3 regions of the Vogesella amnigena genome follow, and region 2 is predicted to be linked to each of the others. Evidence: predicted binding sites of a transcription regulator. Region 2 holds the regulator's gene; each other region holds the start of a gene.
What was found. Region 2 encodes FNR, which switches genes on or off when oxygen is low (the NO sensors DNR and NnrR bind a similar motif). Its sites were predicted from a motif close to TTGATNNNNATCAA; they were not measured.
Positions count from the first base shown of each region.

Region 1: the regulator FNR is predicted to act here: its motif matches at 4,470-4,483, upstream of ACFOKJ_RS01360 (ribonucleoside triphosphate reductase).
Region 3: the regulator FNR is predicted to act here: its motif matches at 2,342-2,355, upstream of cobA (uroporphyrinogen-III C-methyltransferase).

Region 1 is NZ_JBHRYH010000002.1:199,750-205,996, reverse strand. It holds gene ACFOKJ_RS01385 (UDP-2,3-diacylglucosamine diphosphatase) at 122-979, shown strand; gene ACFOKJ_RS01380 (glycosyltransferase family 4 protein) at 970-2,046, shown strand; gene ACFOKJ_RS01375 (hypothetical protein) at 2,087-2,854, shown strand; gene ACFOKJ_RS01370 (DMT family transporter) at 2,861-3,763, opposite strand; gene ACFOKJ_RS01365 (helix-turn-helix domain-containing protein) at 3,845-4,411, shown strand; gene ACFOKJ_RS01360 (ribonucleoside triphosphate reductase) at 4,540-6,247, shown strand, end outside.
Region 2 is NZ_JBHRYH010000018.1:38,427-44,673, reverse strand. It holds gene ACFOKJ_RS08735 (cytochrome d ubiquinol oxidase subunit II) at 1-299, shown strand, start outside; gene ACFOKJ_RS08730 (DUF3149 domain-containing protein) at 511-648, shown strand; gene ACFOKJ_RS08725 (inositol monophosphatase family protein) at 828-1,616, opposite strand; gene ACFOKJ_RS08720 (RNA methyltransferase) at 1,762-2,547, shown strand; gene ACFOKJ_RS08715 (DUF1853 family protein) at 2,544-3,455, shown strand; gene ACFOKJ_RS08710 (NAD(P)H-dependent oxidoreductase) at 3,463-3,918, shown strand; gene fnr (fumarate/nitrate reduction transcriptional regulator Fnr) at 4,256-5,002, opposite strand; gene hemN (oxygen-independent coproporphyrinogen III oxidase) at 5,113-6,247, shown strand, end outside.
Region 3 is NZ_JBHRYH010000017.1:41,480-47,726, reverse strand. It holds gene ACFOKJ_RS07520 (hypothetical protein) at 1-161, shown strand, start outside; gene ACFOKJ_RS07515 (hypothetical protein) at 357-722, opposite strand; gene ACFOKJ_RS07510 (hypothetical protein) at 724-1,089, opposite strand; gene cobA (uroporphyrinogen-III C-methyltransferase) at 1,489-2,283, opposite strand; gene ACFOKJ_RS07500 (c-type cytochrome) at 2,432-2,857, shown strand; gene ACFOKJ_RS07495 (cbb3-type cytochrome c oxidase subunit I) at 2,898-4,331, shown strand; gene ACFOKJ_RS07490 (cytochrome c oxidase subunit 3) at 4,428-5,012, shown strand; gene yfcF (glutathione transferase) at 5,120-5,764, shown strand; gene ACFOKJ_RS07480 (VOC family protein) at 5,761-6,159, shown strand.

The DNA.
Region 1 (6,247 bases), on a different contig from region 2:
GGCGTCGCCGACATCGGAATTTTCTCATGCCATGTTACCGTCACCAGGCTGTCACAGCACACTCATGCTGCTGTCACACGGCGGCGGCAGCATCGGGGCATCTGCAGCGTGGAGATGCTCCATGAGCCACCGTTACCGCACCATCTGGCTATCCGATGTCCATCTTGGCACCAGCGGCTGCCAGGCCGCCTTTCTGCTGGATTTCCTGCGCCACAACGAGTCGGACACCCTGTACCTGGTGGGCGACATCATCGATGGCTGGCAGCTGAAAAAATCCTGGTACTGGAAGCAGGCGCACAACGACGTGGTGCAGAAAGTGCTGCGCAAGGCACGCAAGGGCACGCAGGTGGTGTATGTGCCCGGCAATCACGACGAAGCGGCGCGCCAGTACCACGGGCTGGATTTCGGCGGCATCGCCATTCGCGGCGAAGCCGAACACCGCACTGCCGACGGCCGCCGGCTGCTGATCATCCACGGCGACGAATTCGACGGCGTGATCCAGCACGTGAAGTGGCTGGCCTATGTCGGCGACAGCCTGTACACGGTGATCCTGGGGCTGAACCGCCATTTCAACTGGCTGCGGCAGAAGCTGGGGCGGCCGTACTGGTCACTGTCGCAGTACCTGAAACACAAGGTGAAGAACGCGGTGAATTTCATCAGCGACTTCGAGCACATCCTGGCCGCCGAGGCCCGCCGCCGCGGCTTTGACGGCGTGATCTGCGGCCACATCCACAAGGCCGAGGTCAAGGACATCGACGGCATCGTGTACGGCAACTGCGGCGACTGGGTGGAAAGCCTGTCGGCGCTGGTGGAACACCACGATGGCCGGCTGGAAGTGGTGTACTGGACGCGCATCGATACCCCGGCAGCCAGCCCGGCCCACCCTGCCAGCCACGAGGAGCTGCTGCTGCCGTTGCCAACCGAGCTACCAGCTGCCCTGCCGGTACATGCCCATCAGGAGAGCCGCCCATGCGCGTAATGATCGTGACAGATGCCTGGCTGCCGCAGGTGAACGGCGTGGTACGCAGCCTGCTGGAAACGGTGCGCGAGCTGCGCGCCATGGGCCACGAGGTGGCGCTGCTCACCCCGCTGGGCGGCGAACACGACGATGGCGAAGCGTTCACCACCATGCCGCTGCCCAGCTACCCGGATATCCGCATCGCGCTGTTTCCCTACCGCAAGGTGGCACAAAGCTTGGCCGCATTCGATGCCGACGCGGTGCACATTGCCACCGAAGGCCCGCTGGGCTGGGCCGCGCGCCGCTGGTGCCTGCGCCACAAGCAGCCGTTCAGCACCGCCTACCACACCCGCTTTCCGGAATACGTCGCCGCCCGCACGCGGCTGCCGCTGGGCATCAGCTATGCCTTCATGCGCCACTTCCATGCTCCGGCGGCGGCAGTGATGGCGCCCACGCCCAGCATAGTGCGCGCGCTGCGGGAGCGTGGCTTCGGCAATGTGGTGCTGTGGGGACGCGGCGTGGATACCACGCTGTTCAGCCCCGGCGAGCGCGAACGGCTGGAAACCGCGCCGCCGCGCTTTGTCTACATCGGCCGCGTGGCGGTGGAGAAAAACATCGAGGCCTTCCTGCAGCTGGACCTGCCGGGCAGCAAGTGGGTGGTGGGCGAAGGTCCGCAGCTGGAAGAGCTGCGCCAGCGCTACCCGCAGGTACACTTTGCCGGCGTGTTTCCGCAGCACGAGCTGGCCCGCTTCTACCGCGCGGCGGATGTATTCGTGTTCCCCAGCCTTACCGACACCTTCGGTCTGGTGCTGCTGGAAGCGATGGCCTGCGGCACACCGGTGGCGGCCTACCCGGTGGCGGGGCCGCTGGACGTGGTGGGCAACAGCGGCGGCGGCGTGCTGCACCAGGACTTGCGCCTGGCCTGCCTGCAGGCGCTGGCGCTGGACCGCGATCACGTGCGCCGCATTGCCGAGCGCTTCTCCTGGGCCGAGGCCACGCGGCAGTTTGCGGCCAACCTCAATCCGCGGCGCCGGCCTGCCAGCGGGGTATCTGCCAGCCATGCCACGGCGAGTGGCAAAGTTCGATAAATGTCGCACAATGTGAGCATCATGATCTTGCGTGGTGCCCATGAAAGCATTCGCCGGCCTGCTGTTGCTTGCCTCGCTTGCGGCCCAGGCCGCCGCCCCCTGCCGCTACGATTACCCGAGCTATAGCCGGGCAGCACAGCTATACAGCGAGGCCCGTAACGGCAGCCCGCAGGGGCTGCTGCCGGCACTGGCCGGGCGCCTGCAGCAGCTGACCGGCTGCGTGCTGACCCCGCGCGAACTGCCACTGGCACGACGCAATGCCATGCTGCAGCAGCACCAGCTGCAGCTGTTGCTGCTGGCGATACAGAGCAGCGAACTGGAGCCGCTGCTGGAGTTTGTCCCGCTGTTCCGCCTGCCGCTGCAGACCACGGTGCTGGCTGGCAGCAACTACCGCAGCGCCGATGCCTTGCTGGCCGATCCGAACGCACGCATCGGCATTCTCAGCGGTGCCTTGTTCCCAACGGAAATCGAACAACGGCTGGCAACGCTACGGCAGGCCGGCCGCCTGGAGTACAGCAACGATCGCGGCAGCCTGTATCTGAAACTGCAGCACCGCCGGCTGCAGGCACTGCTGGAAACCACCAGCTGGCTGGGCAGCCCGCAGGGTACCGAGGGGGCCACCCTACGCTACCTGTCATTCCAGCCCGAGGTGTATCTCACCGTCGGCAGCTATCTGTCGCGCCGCATGTCGCCACCCGATCGCAGCCAGCTGCGCCAGGCGCTACAGCGGCTGGTAGCCAGCCGGGAGGTCTCCCGCCTGACACTGCACTATCTGCCGCAATTGCAGGGCCAGCTGCGCCAGCCCTGAGCCGGCTCACACCGGCGCATGTTCGGTCTTGCGCGCGCCCAGCTGGCTCAGCAACACGCTGGCCACGATCAACGCCGCACCAGCGACCTTGCCGCCGGTCAGCATCTCGCCCGCCAGCCAGCCGATCAGCCCGCCCCACACCGGCTCCATCGCGTAGATGATGGTGGCGCGGGTGGCCGGCACCGTTTTTTGCGCCCAGTTCATCACGATCTGGATCAGCGCCGTCATCGCTCCCAGCGCCAGCACACTGGCCAGCAGCAGCGGATGCCACTGCGGCAGACTCTCGCCGGCCAGCGGCGCGCTCAGCAGCGACAGCAGGCACACGGTCAGCAACTGCACCAGCGCCATGCGCCGTGCATTGCAGCCGACAGCAAAGCGGCTGATCAGACAGATCTCCAGCGCAATGGTGGCGGTGGCGGCGATGGTCAGCCACTCGCCCAGCCCCAGGTGGATGTTCAGGCCGTCGGCGCCAGCCAGCAGCAGCAGGCCGACAAAGGCCAGCGCTATCCCGCCCCAGGCCGCCAGGCTGGGGCGATCACGGAACAGCACCCACTGCAGCAGCGGCACCAGCGGTACATACAGCCCGGTGAGAAATGCCGAGGTGCTGCTGGGAATATGCGGCAGCCCCAGCGTCTGCAGGTTGTAGCTGAAGTACAGCACCGCGCCGATAGCCAGGCCACCCAGCAGTTCGGCCCGATTCAGCTGCGCCAGTTCGCGCCGGCACAGCAGCCAGGCGGCCAGCGCCGCCACGGCGAAGCGCATGCCGACAAAGGCAAAGGCGCCGCTCCACTGCAGCGCGGTCTGTACCGCCAGAAAGGTGGCACCCCACAGCATGGTGACGCCCACCAGCGACAGATCAGGCAGCAGCCGGTGGTGAGTCGCAGGCGCGGTAGTGGCAAGAGTGGACATATACTGGTCTCGCAGCTAAGGTATGGAAACAATTCAGTGCACTATAGTGCACATATCGATAATAGCGCAATATACTGCACCATGACCGACCACAGCTCTCTGCAAGTCTTCAGTCACGTCGCCCACAATCTGCGCACCACCCGCCAGCGCCTGGGCTGGAGCCAGGAAAAGCTGGCCACCGCCGCCGATGTCAGCCGCCGCATGCTGATCAATATCGAAGCCGGCGCCAGCAATGTCAGCATCGCCACCCTGGACCGGCTGGCCAGCGCGCTGGGGCTGACCTTTTCCGAGCTGGTGCGCCAGCCGGGCAGCGAGTCGCCGGTACGGGTGTGGCAGGGGCACAATCAGCACAGTCACGCCACCCTGCTGCACAGCCTGGCATTACCGCACTGCACGCTGGAGCTGTGGCAGTGGCAGCTGGCACCCGGCGACAGCTACCAGGCCACCCCGGACCCGAGCGGCTGCGGCGAGATCGTGGAGGTGCACAGCGGCACGCTGCAGCTGAGCTACGCCGACAAGGCGCTCACGCTGCTGGCCGGCGCCACCGCCGGCTACGGCACCGAATACGGCTACCGCTACCACAACCCCGGGCGTGGCCTGCTGCGCTTCCAGCGCAGCATCGTGATGCCGGCGCCCCAGGGAAAATAGGGGAAATGATGCGGCCAACCCTGCCGCGCCGCATCATGCCAAAGGTATTTTTCCAGACTTGATGCACATCAATTAACACCACATGCTGCGTCCATACAATGCGCCAAACACTAGATATTGGAGCAAACATGGACGCACGCCCCAGCCACCACGTGGATGCGGTCAGCAGCATCAGCGAATACCTGTCCCGTGCCGACTGGCGGGTGCAGGCCAATGCCAACCAGGGCTACAGCCTGGGCGGCATGATCCTCAACATCGCCGGCAAGCTCACCGCCGAGTACTGGCTGCACGAAGTATTCCCCGCCGAGGCCGCCACTGCGCACCGCCACGGCGACCTGCACATCCACGACCTGGACATGCTGTCCGGCTACTGCGCCGGCTGGTCGCTGCGCACCCTGCTGCAACTGGGCTTTGCCGGCGTGGGCGGCAAGGTGGAATCCGCCCCGCCGCGCCACCTGTCCAGCGCCTGCGGCCAGATCGTCAACTTCCTCGGCACGCTGCAGAACGAATGGGCCGGCGCGCAAGCATTCAGCTCCTTCGATACCTACCTGGCGCCGTTCGTGAAAAAGGACGCGCTGAGCTACGCCCAGGTGAAGCAGTGCATCCAGGAGCTGGTCTACAACCTGAACGTGCCCAGCCGCTGGGGTACGCAGACACCGTTCACCAACCTCACTTTCGACTGGGTCTGCCCGGAAGACCTGCGCGAGCAGATTCCGGTGCTGGGCGGCGAGGAGATGCCGTTCCGCTACGGCGACTGCGCGGCGGAAATGGCGCTGATCAACCGCGCCTTCATCGAGGTAATGCTGGCCGGCGACGCCTGCGGCCGCGCCTTCACCTTTCCGATTCCCACCTACAACATCACCAGGGACTTCGACTGGTACGGCGACAACACCGATTTGCTGTTCGCGATGACCGCCAAGTACGGCCTGCCCTACTTCCAGAACTTCGTGAACTCCGAACTGGAGCCGCACATGGTGCGCAGCATGTGCTGCCGCCTGCAGCTGGACCTGCGCGAGCTGATGAAGCGCGGCAACGGCCTGTTCGGCAGCGCCGAGCAGACCGGCTCGGTAGGCGTGGTCACCGTCAACTGCGCGCGCCTGGGCTACCGTTTTGCCGGCGACGAGGCGGCGCTGCTGGCCGAGACCGACCGCCTGCTGAACCTGGGCCGCGAAGTGCTGGAAGCGCGCCGCAGCAAAGTGCAGCAGCACATCGACGGCGGGCTGTACCCGTACACCCGCCACTTCCTCGGCAGCCTGCGCAACCACTTCTCCACCCTGGGGGTGAACGGCATCAACGAGATGATCCGCAACTTCAGCGCCGATGCCCACGACATCACCAGCGACTGGGGCCACGCCTTCGCCTGCCGCTACCTGGACCACATCCGCGCGCGCATGGTCGAGTTCCAGCAGGCTACCGGCCACCTGTACAACCTGGAAGCCACGCCGGCGGAAGGCACCACCTACCGCTTCGCCCGCGAGGACAACAAGCGCTACCCCGGCATCCTGCAGGCCGGCACGCCGCAGCAGCCCTACTACACCAACTCCAGCCAGCTGCCGGTGGGCTTTACCGACGACCCGTTCGAGGCGCTGCTGCGCCAGGACGAGCTGCAGCGCAAGTACACCGGCGGCACCGTGCTGCACCTGTACATGAGCGAGGCGGTAAGCAGCGCCGACGCCTGCCGCCAGCTGGTGCGCCGCGCGCTGGAAAACTTCCGCCTGCCCTACATCACCATCACGCCCACTTTCTCGATTTGCCCGACACACGGCTACCTGTCCGGCCGCCACGACTTCTGCCCGAAGTGCGATGCCGAGCTGATTGCCAGAAAGCGCCAGGCCG
Region 2 (6,247 bases):
TGCTGGCCGTGAGCCTGCCCCGGCTGGCTGCCCGCCAGGCGCAGGGGCGGGACAGCTTCTGCTGGCTGCCGTTTGCCGCCACGGTGGGCATCGTGTTGCTGGCATTCTGGGGGCTGGCCTACAGCGTGTTCCCGGAAATCGTCATTGGCCGGCTGGATATCTGGCAGGCGGCCAGCGATCCGGAAGCGCTGTGGGTGATCCTGGCAGGTGCTGCGGTAGTGCTGCCCACCATCATTGTCTACACGGTATTCGCCTATCGGGTGTTCTGGGGCAAGGCGCGGGGCTTAAGCTATTCCTGATGTGAAAACATTGCGTCAACGCAAAAGGGCGGAAGAAATTCTGCCCTTTTTTTCATCGGCTTACGCACGAGTGTGCGCCCTGTTGCGTTGCGGCGATACAAACGGTTACCACCATGCTGGCTGCTTGACTTGTGTCAAAGCCCCTGCTTCATGCAGGGGTATGATCGCCTCATCCAGATTGAATGCCGGGCTGCCGGGTGAGGAGTGCAACATGGAACTGTGGAAACAACTGCTGTCGGATGATGTGGGTCGTCTGAGCATCATCGTGATTACCGTGACAACCATTATCGTTGGCGTGTGCATCAGCTACTTCATCAAGAAAGCCAAGTCCCGCGACGATCAGCAGTAAGGCCGCCGGCAGCCGATGCCGGAACGAATTCCTCTTGATGTGTGTGTGTTTGGGGGTGCGGTGGTGGGCCGTATCCCCCTTTTTTTGTCTGCGCAGCACACCAGACACGGCCAGCAGATGACAAAAGCCCCCGGCGGTATCAGCGCGCGGGGGCTTTGTTTTGCGGTGAGGCTTGTCGCTTATTTCACGTGCTGCGCGATGATAGGCAGCAGCTGGCCCAGCACCTTCGGCGGCGCGGCCACGATGTCGCCGCTTTCAAACCAGGTCTGCTCGCCATGGAAGTCGGTCACCATGCCGCCGGCCTCTTGTACGATCAGGCTGCCGGCTGCGATGTCCCACGGCTTGAGGTTGAACTCGAAGAAGCCATCCACGCGGCCGCAGGCCACATTGCACAGGTCCAGCGCGGCGGAGCCTTCGCGGCGGGCGCCGGCGGTCTTCTTCAGTACGTCCTTCAGGATGTCCAGATGGGTGTCCAGCATGCTCTGGTCCACAACCGGGAAGCCGGTGGAGATCAGGCATTCGTTCATGTTGATGCGCTTGGAAACGCGGATGCGGCGGTCGTTCAGGAACGAGCCCACGCCACGGCTGGCGGTGAACAGATCGTTGCGGTTCGGGTCGTACACCACGCCCTGCTGGATCTGGCCCTTGTGTGCCAGCGCGATGGAGATGCAGTACTGCTGATGGCCGTGAATGAAGTTGGTGGTGCCGTCCAGCGGATCGATGATCCACTCGTATTCGGCGGCGCCAAGGCCGGAAGCGCCGGACTCTTCTGCTAGAATCGCGTGCTTCGGATACGCATCCAGAATCACCTCAATGATCGCCTGTTCGGCAGCACGGTCCACTTCGGACACGAAGTCGTTGTGCTTTTTGTTTTCGACGCGAATGGTATCCAGGTTCAGCGATGCGCGCTGGATCACATTGGCGGCACGGCGAGCGGCTTTTACCGCGACATTGAGCATAGGATGCATTGACGGCCTCACAATAGGAAATGGGCAATCGTTGTCCGCTTTGCGGCCAACGCCTGCCGTAAACTGTCTGGGTTAAGGAGCGACAAAACCCCGCCGCAGTGGCGGGCGTTTCGGAAAGACCCGCGATTCTACGCAAAAACACCCAATGAATAAACCCCAAGTACCTGATTTTTTGAAGAACATTCGCGTCGTGCTGGCGCGTCCCAACCACCCCGGCAATATCGGTTCGGCGGCTCGCGCCATGAAAACCATGGGCCTCACCCGGCTGTACCTGGTGGAGCCCAAGGTGTTCCCGTCCGAGGAGGCCGACACGCTGGCTTCCGGTGCGGTGGATGTGCTGCAGACCGCTACCGTGGTGCCCACGCTGGCCGCAGCGCTGGCCGACGTGACCGTGGCCTGCGCGCTGACCAGCCGCCGCCGCGAGCTCACCACGCCGCTGTCCATTCCACGTGAGACTACGCCGGAGCTGATCGCCCGCGCGCGTGAAGGTGAACAGGTGGCGCTGGTGTTCGGCAACGAGACCTTCGGCCTGTCCATCGAGGAAGTGGAGCAGTGCAACCGGCTGGTGACCATTCCCGGCAACCCGGACTACTTCTCGCTGAACCTCGCCATGGCGGTGCAGGTGATGACCTACGAGCTGTTCAGCCACACCGGGGTGAACGTCGATTACCTGAAGCCGGACGGCAACAGTGCCACCCAGGGCGAGGTGGACGGCATGGTGGACCACCTGGACGCCACGCTGGAAGACATAGGCTACTACCGTCGCCGCAACAGCGAACGCATGATCCGCCGCCTGCGCACCATGTTCCACCGCGCCGGCCTGCTGCGCGAGGAGATCGATATCCTGCGCGGCTTCTACAAGCAGGCACAGCGCCTGGCGGGCAAGGGGCAGGGCAGCACGCCCGATGTCGAGGACGACAGTACATCATGAGCTATCGCCACCGGCTGGCCGAACCCTATACGGCACTGCGCTGCCAGCCGGTGCGCGATCTGGCCTTTCTGCTTACCGCGCCACCACCGTGGCACAGCGGCGCCGAAATCGACTGCGCCCGCCTGCTGGGGCCGCAGGGTTGGCCGCAACTGCTTGCCCTGGACGCCGTGCCACAGCCGCTACTGGACTGGCTGGCGGTGCGGCCCACGCGGCGGCTGGGCGTGTACGCCGAGCAGCTGCTGGCGTTCTGGTTCATGCACGCGCCGCACATCGACTGCGTGGCGGCCAACCTGCCGCTGGCCGAGCACGGCCGCAGCGTCGGCGAATTCGACTTTCTGCTGCGTGTCGATGGCCAGCCGCTGCACCTGGAGGCTGCCAGCAAGTTCTACCTGCAGCTGGACGACGCCAGCGGCGAGCTGGTCGGCCCCAGCCTGCGCGATGCCTGGCCGTTGAAATACCGCAAGCTTGCCAGCCAGCTGGCGCTGAGTTGCCACCCGGCGGCACAGCTGCCGGACGGTTTTGCCGGCTGTCCGGCCTACAGCCGCCTCACCGGCTGGCTGTTCTATCCGCATGCGCCGCAGCCGCAATTCCCGTGTAATGCCGATGCCTGCCGTGGCTGGTGGCGGCGCTTGTCCGAGCCTTGGCCGCAGCATGGCGCCGACAGCCGCTGGCTGCTGCTGCCACGCTTGTGCTGGCTGGCGCCGGCGCGCGCCGCCGCCGATGCGGTGCTGATCCTGCCGCAACTGCAGGCCCAGCTGGCCGAGGCTGATGGTGCGCGACTGGTGGCCGAGTTGGCGCCAGGGGAGGGGGGCGACTGGCACGAGATTGCGCGTGGTTTCGTGGTGCGCGACGACTGGCCGCTGCCCGGCATGCTGGCCGAGCTGCAGCGCACGTTGGCCGCATCGTGAGCGCGGCATGAAGACCCTGCTGTTCGTCTACGCCAGCCAGAGCGGCCATACCCACGCACTGGTCACTGCTGCTGCAGCGGCGGCAGGTGGCGAGGAGAACGTGGTGGTTCGCGTGCTGCCGGCGCTGCAGGCCGGCATCGACGACCTGCTGGCCAGCCAGGCGCTGGTGCTGGCCACGCCGGAAAACTTCGGCTACATGGCCGGTGCGCTGAAGGATTTTCTCGACCGCACCTTCTACCCGGCGCAGGGAAAGGTGGAGGGGCTGCCGTACGCGGCGATCATCAGCGCCGGCAACGACGGCCAGGGCGCACTCACCGCGATTCGCCGCATCGCCAGCGGCTACCCGCTGCGCGAGGCCTTGCCACCGCTGCTGGTGAAGGGGGAGGTGACGCCGCAGTCGCTGGAGGAGGCGGCCGAGCTGGGCGCCACGCTGGCGGCGGCGCTGTCGATAGGGGTGCTGTAGGGCGGAAGCCCCAACGGGGCGTTCCGCCACTATGAGGCGCTTGCGGGGCGTTCCACCGTCATTTGCGGCCAACCTTGTGTTGGCGGATCGCCCCTGCGGGGCATCCGCCCTACACATCACACGCTTGCCCCACAAACAACAACGCCCCGCACGGGGCAGGGCGTTCGAACGGCAAGTTGGTAGCCCGGATAAGCGCAGCGCATCCGGGGAGCAGGTGCCAATGTTCCCGGATGCGCCTGTGGCTTATCCGGGCTACGTGTTTTCCACCCTGCATCCCCCCACAAACAACAACGCCCCGCACGGGGCAGGGCGTTCGAACGCTAAGGGCGGCTGGTGCTCAGCGCAGGCTGTTGGCCTGGGCGCAGCCGGCTACCAGTGCCTTCAGCTCTTCCGGCTGCAGTACCTGAATGTGCTTGTGATCCACTTTCAGCCAGCCCTGTTGCTGGAACTTGGACAGCGTGCGGCTGACGGTTTCCAGTTTCAGGCCCAGGAAGCTGCCGATTTCCTCGCGGCTCATGCGCAGGATGAAGTCGAAGGCGGCAAAGCCGCGTGCCGACAGACGCTGCGACAGGTTGAGCAGGAAGGCGGCCAGCCTCTCCTCGGCCTTCATATTGCCCAGCAGCAGCATTACCGACTGGTCGCGCACGATCTCGCGGCTCATCAGGCGGAAGAAGTGGTGCTGCAGGCTGGGGATGTCGCGGCCCAGGGTTTCCATGCGGTTGAACGGCAGCTCGCATACCTCGCTGTCTTCCAGCGCGATGGCGTCGCAGCCGTGCTGGCTGGCGGAAATGCCGTCCAGGCCCATCAGCTCGCCGGACATGTGGAAGCCGGTTACCTGCTCGCGGCCGTCCTGGCTGGAGACGCAGGTCTTGAAGAAACCGGTACGCACTGCATACAGTGAACGGAAGCCTTCGCCGGAGTGGAACAGGTACTCGCCACGCTTCAGACGGCGGCTCTGGCGGATCACCGCATCCAGCTGTGCCATCTCGTCGCGGTTGAGGCCAACCGGCAGGCAGAGTTCACGCAGACTGCAGTTGGAGCACGACACTTTCAGCGTGTGCAGGGAGGTAGTGAGCTCGGTCATGGTTTCCGGGTTTCGCAAGGCTAGAGGCTTGCTTGACACGCGTCAAAGCGCGCCAAGTGTCAATTAGCGCAAATTTACCAGCCCACCACCAGTTTTCCAAGCAAGACGATATGACACCCACCGCCCCGTTCCAGCCGACGCAATGCGTCTTCGATCGAGAACTTATCGAAAAACTTGAAGGTTCCGGCCCGCGCTACACTTCTTACCCGACGGCAGATCGCTTTCACGGCGGCTTCGGGGTGAAGGATTACGAGCACTGGCTGCAGCAGCACGCCATTGGCGCCAGCCATCGCCCGGTGTCGCTGTACGTGCATGTGCCGTTCTGTAACACCATCTGCTACTACTGCGGCTGCAACAAGATCATCACCAAAGACAAGAGCCGCGCCGACCAGTACCTGGATTACCTGGAAAAGGAAATCGCCCTGGTGGCGGCACGCCTGGGCTACCGCGAGAAGGTGATCCAGCTGCATTTTGGCGGCGGCACACCCACCTTCCTGTCCGACGAGCAACTCAGCCGGGTGATGGCGGCCATTAACAAGCATTTCGAATTGCTGCCGGATGGTGAGTTTTCCATCGAGATCGACCCGCGCAAGGTTGGCCGCGACACCGTGCTGCACCTGGGCCGGCTGGGTTTCAACCGCATGAGTGTGGGCATCCAGGATTTCGACCCGGCCGTGCAGCAGGCGGTGAACCGCATCCAGAGCGAGGAAGAAACCCTTACCGTGATCAACGCCGCGCGTGAGGCCGGTTTCAAGTCGGTGAGCGTGGACCTGATCTACGGCCTGCCGCTGCAGAATGCCGACTCGGTGCGCCGCACTGTGGACAAGGTGCTGGCAATGAACCCGGACCGCATCGCGCTGTACAACTACGCGCACCTGCCCAGCGTGTTCATGCCGCAGCGCCGCATCAACGAGGCTGATCTGCCCACGGCCGCGCACAAGCTGGACATCCTGCAGAATTCGGTACAGCAGCTCACCGACGCCGGCTATGTGTTCATCGGCATGGATCACTTTGCCAAGCCGGACGACGAGCTGACGCGTGCCCTGCAGCAGGGCCGCCTGCAGCGCAACTTCCAGGGGTATTCAACCCATGCCGACTGCGACATGATCGGTCTGGGCGTGTCGTCCATCGGCAAGGTCGGCCCCTGTTACTCGCAGAACGAAAAAGACATCGACGCCTACTACGCGGCGCTGGATGCCGGCCACCTGCCGGTACTGCGCGGCATGACGCTGACCCAGGACGATA
Region 3 (6,247 bases), on a different contig from region 2:
AGCTATGTGGCGTGATCTGGAGCCTGTGGCCGGCGCTGTGGTGGCTGCCGGCAATCAGTGGCAGCGTGTTGGCCATTGCGCTGTGCGCCCACTACCTGGCGGCCTGGCAGCGCTGGCGGCAGGGCACGCAGCCGGTGGGGAAGGTGGTACAGGCGGGCTAGGTGCGCGATCTGTAGGGCGGAAGCCCGCAAAGCGGGCGTTCCGCCGCCGTGTGACGTGGTGGCCGCTGGATGGCCGCAGTGCCGTAGGTTGGGCTGAATGAAATGAAGCCCAACGGTTGTTGCGGCAGTTCAGTCGAGTCAAAACTGTCTCGCTGCTACGCGGTAAACGTTGGGCTTCGCTGCGCTCAACCCAACCTACTGAGCAGCTGCGTCAGATGTGGTAATGCAGAAGTACAACTCGGCACCCGCTACTTCGGGAGTTGCATGCCATTCGCTCTGCGCCAGCATGATCGTCGCCCGGACTGTGGCAATGGCGTCCTGGGGGCTCATGGCGGATAGATCTATCGTGCCCTGGTGTTGTCGGGAGTGTCCGACCGTACCCTGCGGATAACGCAGCCAGCCTTCCCAGCCCAATACCATCACATTCTGCTGTTGAAAGAGATCAAGCGCACGCATTGCGTCCGGGAAAGTGACGACAAGCTCATTGGCAGCAATGGAGCGCTGCTGGATGTCTGCAAGTCCTGAGATGGTGAGCTGGTGTGAAGTGGGTGATTTGCTCATGTCATCGAACCGTGCAACCCCTTTCCCAAGGGGCCGAGTTTTCTAATTGTTCTACGCTGCGCGCGAAAAAGGTGACGGCACCCGGCGAAGCTTCAAAGTCGGAAACTTCTACGGTGATGTTCTCGAGACCGTCTGCTGAGTGGTCGTAAAACACCATGCCGCGTGTTGGCTGGGGAAAGCCCTCTTCGATTTTCAAGCTGACCGGCTGCCAGAAGCGCAGCGTTACCACCTGCCGGTTTCTCGTTAATGTCATGTCAATAAACGATTGCCCCGCATCATTGCTATCGATGTGGTAGTGAAAGCTGCTTATATCGTACTCATGTGGGCTGGGCAGAATCGGGTGCGGTATTAGTTGTTTCATCGTCATGTAAACGTCGTGACTAATTTGGGGTGGCTAGCGTTTTGATACTGCAAATGAGTCTGGTCGCTGCATACGAGCCGAATTAAACGATAGCTTGTATTTCATGACAAGCGGTAGAGCAGGCGGAAGTAAACGACTGGGGTTGGTCAGGATTGCTGGCTGGCGATGGCTCGCCGTAGTGCCATAGGTCGGGCTGAATGAAATGAAGCCCAACGGTTACCGTGGCAGTTCAGTCGACTCAAAACTGTCTCGCTGCTGCGCGGTAGGCGTTGGGCCTCGCTACGTTCGACGCCAACCTGCATGGTTTCGTAAATATCTACGTTTTATCTCCCACGTTGGCCGCGCGCCCCTCGGCGCTGCGACCAACCTTCTTCTGCTGTCTAAGGTAGGGCCCCGGATACGGCGCTAATCCACCAGGCATCCCTCCGCTTGCCGCTGCCAGCTGGCCGCCAGCGCCACCACTTTCCCTATCACCAGCAATGCCGGCGGTTGCGGGCAGTCCCGTGCCACGCAGTCGGCCAGGGTGGCCAGCGTGCAGCGCAGCACCCGCTGTCGGGGCGTGGTGGCCTGTTCGATGATGGCTACCGGGGTGCTGCCGCTGCGGCCGTTTGCCTGCAGCGCGCTGGCGATACTCGCCGCTTCGCCCAGGCCCATGTACACCACCACAGTCTGTTCGCTGCCGCTGTGCGCCGCCCAGTCCAGGCCGCTGGCGCCGTCGCGGCGGTGGCCGGTGACCAGGCTTACGCCCTGCGCGCAGTCGCGGTGAGTCAGCGGGATGCCGGCTGCCGCCGCGGCGCCCACGGCGGCGGTGATGCCGGGCACCACTTCCACTTCGATGCCGGCTGCCAGCAGTGCGGCCAACTCTTCGCCCCCGCGGCCGAACAGCAGTGGGTCGCCACCCTTGAGCCGTACCACGCGCCAGCCGGCCTGCGCCTCGCGCAGCAGTAGCTGGTTGATGTCCTGCTGCGGCAGGGTGTGGCGGCTGGCGCGCTTGCCCACGCAGACCAGCCGCGCGCGCTTGTTGACCAGTGCCAGTATCTCTTCGGCCACCAGCAGGTCGTACAGCACCACGTCGGCTTCGGCCAGGCGGCGCAGCGCCTTGAGGGTGAGCAGGTCCGGGTCGCCGGGGCCGGCACCCACCAGGCTTACCTGGCCGGCGCGCAGCGGCGCGGGGTGGGGGAATGGCAGGGCGGGTGTCATGTGGTCTTCCTCGGTGATGAGCATGGCGCCAGTGTGGGAGGGCGGTGACCGGAAATCGTTGACTGCCGTCAATGCTATCCGGATGGGTGGAAACGTACAGTCCGCACTCAGTTGCCGGGTTGCCGGTGCAGATGACTAGGAGGTTGCGATGAGCACCAGTTTCACCAAATCCACCGCGCGCAATATTTTTTATGGCGGCGCGGTGTTCTTCTTCCTGCTGTTTGTCGCGCTGACGTTCGACACCGTGCAGGCGCTGCCCAAGCGGGACAACCGCGCCAACCTTACCGAGCAGGTGGCGCGCGGCAAGAACCTGTGGGAGACCAACAACTGCATCGGCTGTCACACCCTGCTGGGCGAGGGCGCCTATTTCGCGCCGGAGCTGGGCAATGTCTACCAGCGCCGCGGCCCGGATTTCATCAAGGCCTGGATCAAGGCGCAGCCCACCGGCGTGCCGGGCCGTCGCCAGATGCCGAACTTCCATCTGACCGACGCACAGCTGGACGATCTGGTGGCCTTCCTGAAGTACAGCTCCGAGATCAATACCAACAACTGGCCGCCGAATATCGAAGGCTGATTCCTTCGCACTGGCAGACATTACCCATCAGGAGACGCGCATGACTTCCTCCACTACGGCCACACTGCGCCCCGCCCCGGGGCAGGCTGCGGCCAACGTTCAACTCAAATACCGCTCGCAGGCGGTGGCCAAGCCGTACTTCATGGCTGCCATCGGCCTGTTTGTCGGGCAGATCATCTTTGGCCTGGTGATGGGCCTGCAGTACGTGATCGGCGATTTCCTGTTCCCGGAGATTCCGTTCAACGTGGCGCGCATGGTGCACACCAACCTGCTGATCGTGTGGCTGCTGTTCGGCTTCATGGGGGCGGGTTACTACATGATTCCCGAGGAATCGGAGCGCGAACTGCACAGCCCGAAGCTGGCCATCATTACCTTCTGGGTGTTCCTGATTGCCGGGGCGCTGACCATAGTCGGCTATCTGGCGGTGCCGTATGCCACGCTGGCGCAGATCACCGGCAATGACATATTGCCCACCATGGGGCGGGAGTTCCTGGAGCAGCCCACCATTACCAAGGTCGGCATCGTGCTGGTGGCGTTGTCCTTCCTCTACAACCTGAGTCTCACGGTGCTGAAGGGGCGCAAGACCAGTATCAGCATGGTGATGATGCTGGGGCTGTGGGGGCTGGCGATTTTCTTCCTGTTCTCGTTCTACAACCCGATCAACCTGGTGCTGGACAAGTATTTCTGGTGGTGGGTGGTGCACCTGTGGGTGGAAGGGGTGTGGGAGCTGATCATGGGTGCCATGCTGGCCTTCGTGCTGGTGAAGGTTACCGGTGTTGACCGCGAAGTAGTGGAGAAGTGGCTGTACGTGATCATCGCCATGACGCTGATCACCGGCATCATCGGTACCGGTCACCATTATTTCTGGATTGGCACGCCAAGCTACTGGCAGGTGTTCGGCTCGGCCTTCTCCGCGCTGGAACCGATTCCGTTCTTCATGATGACGCTGTTCTCCTTCAACATGGTGAACAAGCGCCGCCGCGAACACCCGAACAAGGCTGCCGTGCTGTGGGCGCTGGGTACCGGCGTGATGTCATTCCTCGGCGCCGGCGTGTGGGGCTTCCTGCATACCCTGGCCCCGGTGAACTACCTGACCCACGGCACGCAGATCACTGCCAGCCACGGTCACATGGCCTTCTACGGCGCCTACGCCATGGTGGTGATCACCATGATTTCCTACACCATGCCGCTGATGCGTGGCCGCGAGGCCAACAGCAACCGCGCCCAGGTGGTGGAAATGTGGTCGTTCTGGCTGATGACCATCGCCATGGTGTTCATTACCCTGTTCCTCACCGCCGCCGGCATCCTGCAGGTATGGATGCAGCGCATGGGCAGCCAGCCGCTGTCCTTCATGGCGGCGCAGGATCAGATCGCCTTCTTCTACTGGCTGCGCGAGGCCGCCGGGGTGGTGTTCTTTGTCGGCCTGCTGCTGTACATCGTCAGCTTCTTCGTGCGTGGCGATGCACGGGACTGATTCCGCAGTGTGTGTGTAACGCTTGGCGCCCTGAGAGGGGCGCCTTTTTTACGATGCAGTCGTGACGGCGGCGGCACGGTTGCCCGGAGCAAGACAATGCAGACAACAAGGTTGGCCGCCAGTGCGCCGCGCACGGTGCCTGGCGATCTGGCAATGTGGTTTTTCATCCTGGCCGAGCTGGCGGTGTTCGGCTTGTTCTTTGCCGTGTACGGCGTGGTGCGCGCGCGCCAGCCGGCGCTGTTTGCCGCCGGCCAGGCCGGGCTGGCGCGCCTGCCGGCCATCATCAATACCTTGCTGCTGATCGCCGGCAGCGGCGCGGTGGCGGCGGCGGTGCAGGACTTTGCCCATGGCCGGCAGCAGCGCGGACAGCGCTGGCTGCTGGCTACCCTGCTGTGTGGCGCGGCCTTCCTGCTGCTCAAGGGCCACGAGTTTGCCGGCAAGTTTGCTGCCGGCATCACCTTGTCCAGCAACGATTTCTGGATGTTTTACCTGGGCTTGGCCGGCTTTCACTACCTGCACGTGGTGCTGGGCATGGTGATCATTGCCGCGGTGTACCTGCGTGCGCGCCACGGCGCTTACGATGCGGCCAACCATGTCGGCGTGGAAACTGCCGCCGCCTACTGGCACATGGTGGATCTGGTGTGGCTGGTGCTGTTCGCGCTGGTGTATGTGGCGCGTTGACTATTGCTGTGTGGTCTGCAGAACAATGCATTCTGGATGGCTCTGCTGTAGCCATGCGGCGGAACGGGTAAAGTGGCCGCTTTCCCCTGTCTTGCCGAGAGCCCATCATGCCCCAGCCCTACCTGCTGTATGTCGACAGCCAGTACCTGAGCCCGTATGCGATGTCTGCCTTCGTGACGCTCACCGAAAAACAGCTGCCGTTCGCCTTGCGTACCGTGGACCTGGAAAGCGGCGCCAACCGGCAGCCGGCCTATGCCACGCTCACCGGCATGCAGCGGGTTCCGCTGCTGGTGGACGGCGAGTTCCATCTGGCTGAATCCTCCGCCATCAGCGAATACCTGGAGGACTGCCACCCGGAAGTGGCGGTGTATCCGGCGCAGCCGCAACAGCGGGCACAGGCGCGGCAGGTGCAGGCCTGGCTGCGCAGCGATCTGTTGCCGCTGCGCGAACAGCGCACCACCGAGGTAGTGTTCCGTCGGCCGGCCACCGCCCCGCTGGATGCCGCCGGACAGCAGGCCGCCGCCAAGCTGGTGGCGGTAGCTTCCAGCCTGCTGGCGCACGGTGGCGAGCAGCTGTTTGGCGACTGGTGCATTGCCGATGCCGATCTGGCGCTGATGCTGCAGCGCCTGCTGCGTAGCGACTACCCGCTGCCACAGCAACTGGCGGACTATGCCGAGCGCCAGTGGCAGCGGCCATCGCTGCAGGCCTGGCGCCAGCTGGGCGATGCAGCCGGCGCGGGAGTGTCGCCATGAAGCAGAGCCTGGGGCTGGTATCGCTGCTGGTGCGCGACTACGACGAGGCGCTGGCGTTTTTTGTCGGCAAGCTGGGCTTCGTGTTGCAGGAAGACAGCCATATTGCCGAACAGTCCAAGCGCTGGGTGGTGGTGTCGCCACCGGGCGCCAGCGAGTCGCGGCTGCTGCTGGCACGGGCCTCGTCCGACGAGCAACTGTCGCGGGTCGGGGCGCAAACCGGCGGACGGGTCTTCCTGTTCCTGTATACCGACGACTTCGCCCGCGATTACGCCCGCTACCAGGCGGCCGGCATCGAGTTTGTCCGCCCGCCCCGGCAGGAAGACTACGGCACGGTAGCCGTGTTCAAGGACCTGTACGGCAATCTGTGGGATCTGCTGCAACCGGCCGCCGGCTGAAGCGGGCCTGCGTGGCAACACCCAGGCGCTAAACCGCAGCCGCCCGGCCAGGTCTTTGCATCTGCAGCCTTGCCATACCCCCCCCGCC